DNA from 2 places in the Streptomyces sp. NPDC051310 genome. Region 2 is predicted to be linked to the other one. Evidence: riboswitches for the same ligand, from Rfam matches in the RefSeq annotation. Region 2 holds a riboswitch; the other holds the start of a gene.
What was found. A riboswitch is a leader RNA that binds a small molecule or an ion and turns the genes downstream of it on or off. The one in region 2 is predicted to bind cobalamin.
Positions count from the first base shown of each region.

Region 1: another riboswitch for cobalamin. It lies ahead of ACIA79_RS00855 (prenyltransferase/squalene oxidase repeat-containing protein); the one in region 2 lies ahead of ACIA79_RS11380 (energy-coupling factor ABC transporter permease).

Region 1 is NZ_JBITEO010000001.1:187,288-192,483, reverse strand. It holds gene ACIA79_RS00870 (ABC transporter ATP-binding protein) at 1-771, opposite strand, end outside; gene ACIA79_RS00865 (energy-coupling factor transporter transmembrane component T) at 768-1,859, opposite strand; gene ACIA79_RS00860 (SCO2322 family protein) at 1,856-2,584, opposite strand; gene ACIA79_RS00855 (prenyltransferase/squalene oxidase repeat-containing protein) at 2,584-3,900, opposite strand; cobalamin riboswitch at 4,035-4,168, opposite strand; gene ACIA79_RS00850 (MBL fold metallo-hydrolase) at 4,180-5,196, opposite strand, start outside.
Region 2 is NZ_JBITEO010000006.1:125,251-130,446, forward strand. It holds gene ACIA79_RS11360 (sulfite exporter TauE/SafE family protein) at 50-835, shown strand; gene ACIA79_RS11365 (energy-coupling factor ABC transporter ATP-binding protein) at 905-1,741, opposite strand; gene cbiQ (cobalt ECF transporter T component CbiQ) at 1,738-2,487, opposite strand; gene ACIA79_RS11375 (energy-coupling factor ABC transporter substrate-binding protein) at 2,494-2,832, opposite strand; gene ACIA79_RS11380 (energy-coupling factor ABC transporter permease) at 2,829-3,653, opposite strand; cobalamin riboswitch at 3,683-3,917, opposite strand; gene dhaM (dihydroxyacetone kinase phosphoryl donor subunit DhaM) at 4,226-4,633, opposite strand; gene dhaL (dihydroxyacetone kinase subunit DhaL) at 4,630-5,196, opposite strand, start outside.

The sequences.
Region 1 (5,196 bases), on a different contig from region 2:
GCGGACCGTCAGGGGCGGCGGCGACCAGCCCGCCACCCGCGCCAGGGCCACCACGGGAGGGTGGACCGGCGAGAGAGCCATCACCTCGGCCGGGGGGCCGAGCAGCACCGGCGCCCCGGGCGAGCGCAGGAGCGCGACGCGGTCGGCGTACTGGACCACGCGCTCCAGGCGGTGTTCCGCCATCAGCACCGTCGTGCCGAGGTCGTGCACCAGGCGCTGCAGCACCGCGAGGACCTCCTCCGCCGCCGCCGGGTCCAGCGCCGACGTCGGCTCGTCCAGGACGAGGACCTTCGGGTGCGGCGTCAGCACGGACCCGATGGCCACGCGCTGCCGCTGCCCGCCCGAGAGGGTGGCGATCGGCCGGTCCCGCAGCGGTGCCAGGGCCAGCAGGTCCAAGGTCTCCTCCACCCGGCGGCGCATCACGGCGGGCGGCAGGCCCAGCGACTCCATGCCGTACGCCAGCTCGTCCTCGACCGTGTCGGTGACGAAGTGCGCGAGCGGGTCCTGACCCACCGTGCCGACGACGTCCGCCAGTTCGCGGGGCGGGTGCGTGCGCGTGTCGCGGCCGTCGACGGTGACCCGGCCGCGCAGGGTGCCGCCCGTGAAGTGCGGCACCAGGCCGGACACCGCGTTCAGCAGCGTCGACTTGCCGGACCCGGACGGGCCGACCAGCAGCACCAGTTCCCCCTCCGGGACGGTGAGGTCCACGTCCCGCAGGGTGGCCTCCCCGGCACCGTCGTACGTCACCGAGACGTTCTCGAACCGGATCACGAGGACTCCTTCGACGGCGGGGCAGGGGCTGCGAACGCGGGCACCAGGCCCAGCAGGATGATCAGGGCCGGCCACACCGGCAGGGCGGGTGCCTGGAGCGGGACCACACCGGGGTGCAGGGCCGCCGGATCCCACACCGCCATCAGGCCGCCCACCGCCGCGCCCGACCCCGCCACCAGCCACGCCCGCACGCCCCACCGGTCGGGCCGGTAGCGGGTCCGCACCGAACGGCGGCCCCCCAGACGCAGTCCCGCCAGCGCCGCCGGCAGTCCCGCCGCGACGAACGGCGGACCGTACGACCCGCCGTCGGCGGACAGCAGCCCGTACAGGCCCACGCAGACGCCGAGCAGCCCGCCCAGGGTCAGCACCGCCGTCACACGGCGCACCGCGCGCGGCACCCGCGCCGTACGGCCGTACCCGCGCGCGTCCATCGACGCCGCCACCGCGATCGACCGCTCCAGCGCGCCCTCCAGGACCGGCAGGCCGATCTGGAGCACCGCCCGCACCCCGCCGGTGGGCCGCCCGCGCAGCCGGCGCGCCGTTCGCAGCCGCACCACATCGGCCACCAGGTGCGGCGCGAACGTCATCGCGACCACCACCGCGACCCCCACCTCGTACAGCGCGCCCGGCAGGGACTTGAGCAGCCGCGCGGGGTTGGCGAGCGCGTTCGCCGCGCCCACGCAGATCAGCAGCGTGGCCAGCTTGGCGCCGTCGTACAGCGCGAAGACGAGCTGCTCGGCGCTCACCCGGCCGCCGATCCGGATGCCCTGCGCCCAGCCGGGCAGCGGCACCTCGGGCAGCGTGACCAGCACGCGCGTCCCCGGGATCGGCGAGCCGAGCACCAGCGAGAAGACCAGCCGGATGACGAGCACCGCGAGCCCCAGCTTCAGGAAGGCACCGTACGAACGGGCCCACGGCGCGTCGGTGCGGCGCGCGGCCACCACGTAGCCGGCCACGCCGACCAGCAGGCCCAGCAGGAGCGGGTTGGTGGTACGGGACGCGGCGGCCGCCAGCCCCAGGGCCCACAGCCACCAGGCGCCGGCGTGCAGGGCATTGCTCCGGTGCGCCGCGGGTGCGCGCAGCGTCATCGGCGGCGGCGGGCCTGCACGACGGCGGCGGCGCCCAGGCCGAGCACGGCGGCGAGGCCGGCGGCCAGTCCGAGCGAGGGGCCGCCGCCGTCCCCGGAGGCCCCGCCGTTCTCGGAAGCCCCGTCCTTCCCGGAGTTCCCGTCGGTCCCGGAGCGGGAGCCGGAGCCGGAGCTGTCGTCGTCCGGGCCGGGGCCCGCGTCGGACACCTGCTCGCCGCAGCCCGTCCGCGGATAGCCCCCGATGGCGCACAGCAGCGCCTGGCTGTTGTAGCGCAGCGGCCCGGCCACCGCGGCCAGCGCGTCCGCGCTCGTCGCGTCCTGCCGTACCCGTGCGCAGGCGGTCCGCGGCTCCGGCGGCGTGGCGGAGCCGTCCGGGGCGTCCGCCGCCGTGCCGAAGTCGATGACGACCGCGACGCGCTTGGTGCCGTCCGTGCGGGGCGTCCCGTCGCAGACCGCCGCGAAGTCGGGCGCCCGGCGCGGCCGGGCGGCGTCCGCCGAGCCGGTGCTCACGGCGAAGCGGTAGCCGTTCACCTCACCGTCCGCGGGCCGGGCCGTGGACGGGCCCTGGGTGGCGTACGCCCACGACGGCCCGGGGCCGCTCTGCCAGAACGACCAGTAGCGGTAGCCGGCCGCCTGGGCGGAGCCGGCGGCGAGCCAGGTCAGGGCGAGAGTCGTAGCCAGGGCCAGGGCGAGGAGCAGGGCCGGAGGCCGGGCGGCGGTCCGCATCACGGCTGCCGGTTCTTGTTGCGGCCGCTGATCAGGAAGCCGATGCCCATGCCGGCGAAGAGGAAGATGCCGACGACCAGCCAGACGCCGAAGCCGCTGCTCTCGCCCGACTCCTTGTTCTCCTGCTCCTCCTGCGCCCGCGTCTCGACGGTCGACTCGGGCTTCGGCCCGGTGGCGTTGAGTCGCTGGACGAGGTCGACGCCGCCGAAGTCGCGGGCGTCGGCCCCCAGGGTGTGCGCGGCGAAGATCAGCTGGGCCCAGGCGGCGGGGCCGTTCTCCTCGGCCCACGGCACGGCGTTCCGCTGGAGCCACTTCAGGGCGGGGGCGGCCTTGTCGCCGTGACCGGCGGCGCCGAGCGCCACGACGGCGTCGGCCGTGTTGCCGAAGTCGGGCGCGGGCGCGGCGGGGGTCGCGGTGCCGGGCATGGGGGGCAGGTCGAGGTGGCCGCTCTTCGCCAGGGCGGTCACCAGGTAGGCGGCGCCGTTGCGGGCGGCGCGCTCGGCGGTCCGCTTCGCCGCGGCCTCGCAGACCGGCGGCTGGTACGGCTTCACGCCCCGCGTCTGGACGTGCTTGCCCAGGCCCGCCAGCACGGCGGCGGCGGTGGCGTCGGCGTTGGCGACCAGCGTGCCGTTCCGGTCGGGCTGGTGGGCGAAGGCACCGGCGCCGGTCCTGGCGTCGCACGGGATCGCGAAGCCGAGCAGCGCGTCGTAGGGGGTGCGGCCGTCCGCGGACCGCACGTCGCCCGGCTTCCCGCCCGCCGCCGCGAGGGCGCTGATGACCACGGAGGTGGAGTTGGCGTCGCTGGGCCCGCCCGGGTTGTAGCTCCAGCCGCCGTCCTTGTTCTGGACGCCGGTGAGCCAGTCCGCGCCCGCCTCGACGGCCTTCGTCACGGGGTCGGTCTCCCCGTCCTCCGTCTCCGGCCGGTCCAGCCCCGCGAGCGCCTGGACGGCGACGGCGGTGGCGTTGGTGTCCAGCGGCACGGCGGGGTCGCAGGGCTTGGCCGGGTCGGGCCGGTAGGAGGCGAAGCCACCGTTGTCGCACTGCTGACCCAGCAGCCAGGCCACGGCCTTCCCGGCGGGCTCGACACCGCTCGTCTCCTGCGCCATGAAGGCCAGGGACTGCCGCCACACGCCGTCGTACGTCGGGTCCTTCCGGCCGTACAGCCCGGAGGGGACGACGGGCGCCGCGGAGGACGCCGCCGGGGAGGGCGCCGCGTGCGCGGCGGGGGCGGCGGTGACGGCTGCGGCCCCGCCGGTGCACAGCACGGCGGTGGCGGCGAGCGCCGCGGCGACGCCGCGGCGGCGAACGGTGGTCATGGCGGGTGGCCTCTCCTGCGCGGTCTCCTGCGCGGTCCTGGGCGGGGCCGGGCACCGGCGCGCGCGGAAGGGCACCAGGCTCCGGCTCCGTATTCCTCGACGGTGCCGGTCACCGGGGTCGGTCCCGGTGACGCGAGCCGAACACGTACGCGTGCGGGGCGATCCGGCTCGCCACCGGTGCGGTGGCTCACGGTTGCGGGTCAGCGCCGGATTTGCACCGGCTTCCCCCCGTACGGGCATGATGACGACTCGCACACTCTACCGGCGGGTCGGTACGGCTCACAGGGCGACGTACGTCACGGGGGCGCTGCCCGGCACCGGCTCGGCGCGCCCCAGCTTCACCAGGTGCCGCAGGTGCGCCTCGGCCTCGGAGACGGCGATGGTGCGCGAGCCGTACGGGATGAGGTCCCAGGGGCGGTTCCAGGTCATGCGCTCGGCGAGCTGCCACGGGGTGAGCGGCGCGGCCAGCAGGGCGAGCAGCCCGGTGAGCCGCTCCTCGTGGTGGGCGAGCAGCTCCGCCACGCGCGCGGCGGCGCCGGTGAAGGCGTGCTGGTGGGCGGGGAGCACCTCGGCGGCACCGAGCCGGCCGGCCCGCTCCAGCGAGTCGAGGTAGTCGCCGAGCGGGTCCGTGGGCGTGGCGTCGTCGGGGTCCTCGTACAGGCCGATGTGCGGGCTGATCCCGGGCAGCAGGTGGTCGCCGGAGAAGAGGCGGCCGTGCCCGGGGCGGTGGGCCGGGTGGTCCTCCTCCAGGTGCAGGCAGACGTGGCCGGGGGTGTGCCCGGGAGTCCAGACGGCCCGCAGCCTGCGGCCCGCGAGGTCGAGGAGCCCGCCGGGGACGATCGCCCGGTCGGGCAGCGCGGGCCGCGGCACGGGCAGGGCGCGCCCCCGCCCGGACGCCCGCGCCTGCCGCAGCGGGGCCGTGTGCGCGTCGGGGGCGCCCGCGGCGGTGAGCCTGGCGAGGAGGAAGTCGAGCCAGGCGCCGGGCTCGGCCTCGCGGGTGCGGCGTACGACGGCGGCGTCGGCGGGGTGCATGGCGATCCAGGCGCCGGACGCCTCACGGACGCGGCCGGAGAGCCCGTGGTGGTCGGGGTGGTGGTGCGTGATGACGACGCCGTGCACGTCCTCGACCCGGGTCCCGAGCGCGGCCAGCCCGGCGCGGAGCGCGTCCCACGACGCGGGATCGTCCCAGCCGGTGTCGATCAGGACGGGGCCGCGACCGGTGTCGAGGAGGTGGACCAGGGTGTGCCCGAGGGGATTGTCCGGAATGGGCACCGCGATGCTCCACACACCCCCACC
Region 2 (5,196 bases):
ACCGCCGCCACAGCGATACTGCACGTGCGAGCGGGGGGCGGGTACGACGGTGGACGGGACGATCTGGGCCGGGCTTGCGGCCGGACTGCTGATCTCTGCGGCGACCGCTCCGGTCGGTGTCTCCGGCGCGGTCTTCCTCCTGCCGGTCCATCTCAGCGTCCTCGGCGTGCCGAGCCCCGCGGTCACCCCGACGAACCTGCTGTTCAACGTGGTGGCCGGGCCCGGCGCCCTGTGGCGGTACCGGGCCGGCGGCGCCCTGCGCGACCGCCTCACCCGGCAACTGGTGCGGGGGACCCTGCCCGGTGTGGTCGCCGGCGCGGTCATCCGCGTCTTCGCCGTCCCCGGCCCTGCCGTCTTCCGGCTGCTGATCGCGCTCTTCCTGCTCCCGATGGGGCTGTGGCTGTGCTTGCGCACAGCGACCCCGTCGCGGAAGGGGTCATCACGGCCGGCCGAGCCGTCGGCGGGGTCCCTCACCGGGCTCGCTCTCGCGGTCGGGGTGATCGGCGGCATCTACGGCATCGGCGGCGGTTCCCTGCTGGGGCCCGTTCTCGCGGGCCGCGGCCTGCCGATGGCCCGCGTGGCACCGGCCGCGCTCGCCGCCACGTTCGCGACCTCGGTCGTCGGCGCCCTCACCTACGCCCTGCTCGCGACGGTGAGCCCCGGTGACGTGGCGCCGGACTGGGAGCTGGGATGCGCCTGCGGCGCCGGCGGCCTGATCGGCGGTTACCTCGGCGCCCGCCTCCAGCCCCGGCTGCCCGAGCCGGCCCTGCGCCTGCTGCTCGGGGCGCTGGCCACGGCCGTCGGCGCCCTCTACGCCGCGCAGGTCATCGCCTGACGCCCTTCCCCTCGGCGTACCGGCGTACCGGCGTACCGGTGCGTCGGCCGAGCTCCGGGCCCGTGCGTGCTACCCGCACCGGGCCCAGGCCTCCAGATCCTCAGGGGTGCGCGGGCCCGGGGCGTCCGGCGGCAGCAGGCCGTGGTCGCGCAGCACGCGCGTCACCGCCATGCCCCACGGCCTGCGCAGCCGCGCCGCGTCCAGCAGGGCGCCGTCCGCGAGGAGCTCCGCGACCGGGCCGGTGCGCAGGCCGTCCGCGGTGAGCACCGCCGCGTCGTCCGCCCAGCGCAGCGCCAGGTCCACGTCGTGCGTGGCCATGACCACCGTCGTGCCCGCCGCCCGCAACCGGTCCAGCACCTCCAGCAGCCGCTCCTGACCGTGCGGATCCAGGCCGGCCGTCGGCTCGTCCAGGATGAGCACCCGGGGCCGCATGGCCACCGCGCCCGCGATCGCGGCACGCTTGCGCTGCCCGTACGACAGCAGGTGGGTCGGCCGGTCCGCCAGCGCCGTGATGTCCAGCGCCTCGAGTGCCTCGCGCACGCGCGCCCGTACCTCGTCCTCCGCCAGCCCGAGGTTCATCGGCCCGAACGACACGTCCTGCGCCACGGACGCGGCGAACAGCTGGTCGTCCGGGTCCTGCACGACGAGCTGGACCGTCGTGCGCAGCCGGGTGAGCCCGGCCCTGTCGTACGTCACGTCCTCGCCGTGCAGCCGCAGCCGCCCGCTCGCACACCGCAGGCCGCCGCTCAGCAGCCGCAGCATCGTCGTCTTGCCGCTGCCGTTGCGGCCGAGCAGCGCGATCGCACGCCCCTCGGGCACGGCGAAGTCGACGCCCGACAGCACGGCGGGCCCGTCCTCGTAGGCGTATCCCGCACCGACCAGTTCCACGACGGCGTCACGATTCATGGCAGGAACCTTTCGAGTACGAGGGTGAGGGCGACGAGCCCCGCGAACAGCCCCGCGGTCGCGCCCAGGAACCGCCCGGAGACGGCCCCCTGCGGCACCAGCACCCGCAGCGTGCCGTCGTAGCCGCGCCCGGCCAGCCCGGACTGCAGCCGCGCCGCCCGGTCGAAGGCGCGGACGAAGGCCGTCGCGCCCAGGCCGGCCAGCGACCGCCAGGTGGCCGCCCGGCTCGTCAGCCCCAGCCGCGCGGCCTGCGCCTCACGGATCCGCCGGACGGCGTCCAGCAGCAGGAAGCTGATCCGGTACATCACCAGCGCCACGTCGACCACCGGGGCCGGCACCCCGGCCCGTACCAGCCGGGGCAGCACGTCCGAGACAGGAGTCGTGAACGCGAACAGCAGCACCCCGAGCGACGCCGCCGACGTCCGCAGCAGCAGCTGCCCGGCGTGCACCGGCCCGTCTGGGGCCAGGGTCACGAACCCGTCCGCCCCGCCCACCTGGAACAGCAACGGAACCGCCCCCGTGCAGCAGAAGCCGAGCGGAACGCGGAACGCCCGCCACAGCTGCCGCCGTCCCACCCCGGCCGGCCCCAGCAGCACGCCCAGGGTGGCCAGCGCCACCAGCACCGCCCCCGGCCACGGCGGCAGGCAGATCGCGAGGAGGGTCAGGCCGAAGCCGAGCACGGCCTTCTCGCACGGGTGACGGCGGCGCCAGCGACTGCTGTGCGCCGCCGCGTCGATCGGCAGCACCGGCGGCTACTCGACGCGTCCGGCGCTCTCGGCGCGCGCCTGCGCCCGCGCCTCGCCCTGCCGCCGCCCGCGGCGCAGACCGAAGTAGTAGGCCAGCACCCCCGCCCCGAGGGCGGCCTGGAGGGAGAACAGGGCCGACTCGATCTCGCCCGACGGCGGTTCGTAGAGCGGGCTGAACCACGGCTCGTAGTCCGGGTGCGTCTCGGTGATGGCGGTCTCGGCCTGCGCGTCCGCGCCGGTGAACGGCTCCTCCTTGTGGTCGCCCATCCCCAGCGCGAGCGGGAGGACGGCGAGCGCCACGACGACGAGCAGCAGCAGCGTGTTGATCCTGGCGTTACGGCTCATCGGCCCACGGCCTCCGTCTTCGTCCCGGTCCCGGTTCCCGTCTCCGGCCCGGTTCCCGTCTCCGCCGCGGCTTCGGTCTCCGACCCGGTCCCCGTCTCCGGCGCGGCTTCCGTCTCCGGCCCGGTTCCCGCCTTCTTCTCCGCCTCCGTGGTCGCCTTCGTCCCGAGCAGCACTCCGAGACGGGTCAGCTCGCCCTTGCTCGACTGCGTCAGCAGCCGCATCACCAGCACGGTGAGCAGGCCCTCGCTGACCGCGAGCGGCAGCTGCGTGACGGCGAAGATGCCGCCGAACTTGGCCAGCGCCCCCGCGAACCCGCTGCTCGGGTCCGGGAACGCCAGCGCGAGCTGCACGCTGGTGACGCAGTACGTGGACAGGTCGGCGACGAACGCACCGAAGAACACGCTCACCATCAGCGGCACGCCGGAGCGCCGCAGCAGCCGGTACACGCCGAATCCGGCCCACGGCCCGACGATCGCCATCGAGAAGACGTTGGCGCCCAGGGTCGTCAGACCGCCGTGCGCCAGCAGCAGCGCCTGGAACAGCAGGGTGATGGTGCCGAGCACCGCCATGATCGGCGGCCGGAAGAGGATCGCGCCCAGGCCCGTACCGGTGGGGTGCGAGCAACTGCCCGTCACCGACGGGAGCTTCAGCGCCGAGAGGACGAAGGTGAAGGCACCGGACGCGCCGAGCAGGAGAGTCGATTCGGGGTTGGACCTGACCTCGCGGGTGAGCGCCCGGACACCGTGGACGACGAACGGCGCGGCCGCCACGCTCCAGGCGGCCGCGTGCACGGGGGGCAGATAGCCCTCGGCGATATGCATGATGTGGGAGACCCTCTCCAGCACCTCGTGGATGGACAACGCGCCTTGGCCGGTCTCCTGGCTGACGGGTCATGCCGCCGCGGCTCCGCCTTCCCGGACACCACGGTCTCCCGCGGTGTTCCAGTGGCTTCCCGGGGTGGTACCCCCGGGAGTGGAGCCGGACTTCCCGATCACAGTGGCGAGGGCCGCACCGGTACCGCACCGGTTTCCCGTACACCAAGGCCCTGCGACAGTAGTGCGTTGACCAGGTGCATCACAACCCGCGCGCTCCCGCACGCCCCCGCCGCGTCCCCCTGCCCCGGTTCCCCGCCCCGCGCTCCGCCGCCGGAGCCGTACACCGCCCGGGGCCGGCGCGCAGCACGGCGCGGGGGGGTCGTCCTTGCGGGGGCGGGGGCGTGGGGAGGGGCCGAGCCGGGCGGGGGCCGGGGGGGGCCCGCCGCGGCGGGGCTCCCCCCCCCCCCCCCCCCCCCCCCCCCCCCCCCCCCCCCCGCCCCCCCCCCCCCCGCCCGGCCCCGCCGCCCCCCGCCGGGGGCCCCCGCGCCCCCCCCCCCCCCCCCCCCCCGCCGCGGGGGCTACTCCTTGCGGTAGCCGTACGCTTCGGACGCCGCCGACACCACCGCGTCCAGGTCGCCGCCCGCCGAGGCGGTGACCACGGCCGCCACCGCCCCCTCCACGAACGGGGCGTCCACCAGCCGCGTGCCGTCGGGGAGCTCGTCGCCCTCCGCGAGGAGGGCCTTCACCGTCAGGACGGCGCTGCCCAGGTCGACCAGGACGGCCACGCCCGCGCCGCCGTCCACCGACGCCGCCGCCTCGGTGATCAGCTCGGCGCTCGTGCCGAGCCCGCCGTCGGGGGTACCGCCCGCGGGCGCCACGGGCGCGGCCGCACCGCCCCCGGCGAGGCCCCGCGCCAGCTCGGCGACGGACGCGGCGACCGCCGCGCTGTGCGAGACGAGCACGATCCCCACCGGCGCCCCGCTCACCGGGCCCCCTCCGCCGCCGCCTCGGCGAGAGCGGCGAACAACAGCGCCGACGACGTCGCCCCGGGGTCCTGGTGTCCCACGCTGCGCTCACCGAGGTAGCTCGCCCGGCCCTTGCGCGCCTGCATCGGCACGGTCGCCAGCGCCCCCTGGTCCGCCGCCTCGGCGGCATCGGCGAAGGACTCGCCCAGCGACTCGCCGAGCGCCTCCACCGCCGGTTCCAGCGCGTCCAGCATCGTCTTGTCGCCGGCCGCGGCACCGCCGAGCTGTGCCACCGCGGCCACGCCCGCGCGCAGTGCCTCGACGAGCTGGACGGGCGCGACCGAAGCGGCGTCGCCGAGCGCCTTGCCGGTGCGCCGCAGCAGCGTCCCGTACAGCGGCCCGGAGGCACCGCCCACCGTCGAGATCAACTGCCGCCCGGCGAGCGTGAGCACCCCGCCGGGCGTCTCCGGCTCCTCCTTCCCGACCGCCGTGAGCACCGCGGCGAAACCGCGCTGCATATTGGCGCCGTGGTCGGCGTCACCGATGGCCGAGTCCAGTTCGGTCAGCCGGTCCGCCTCGCGCTC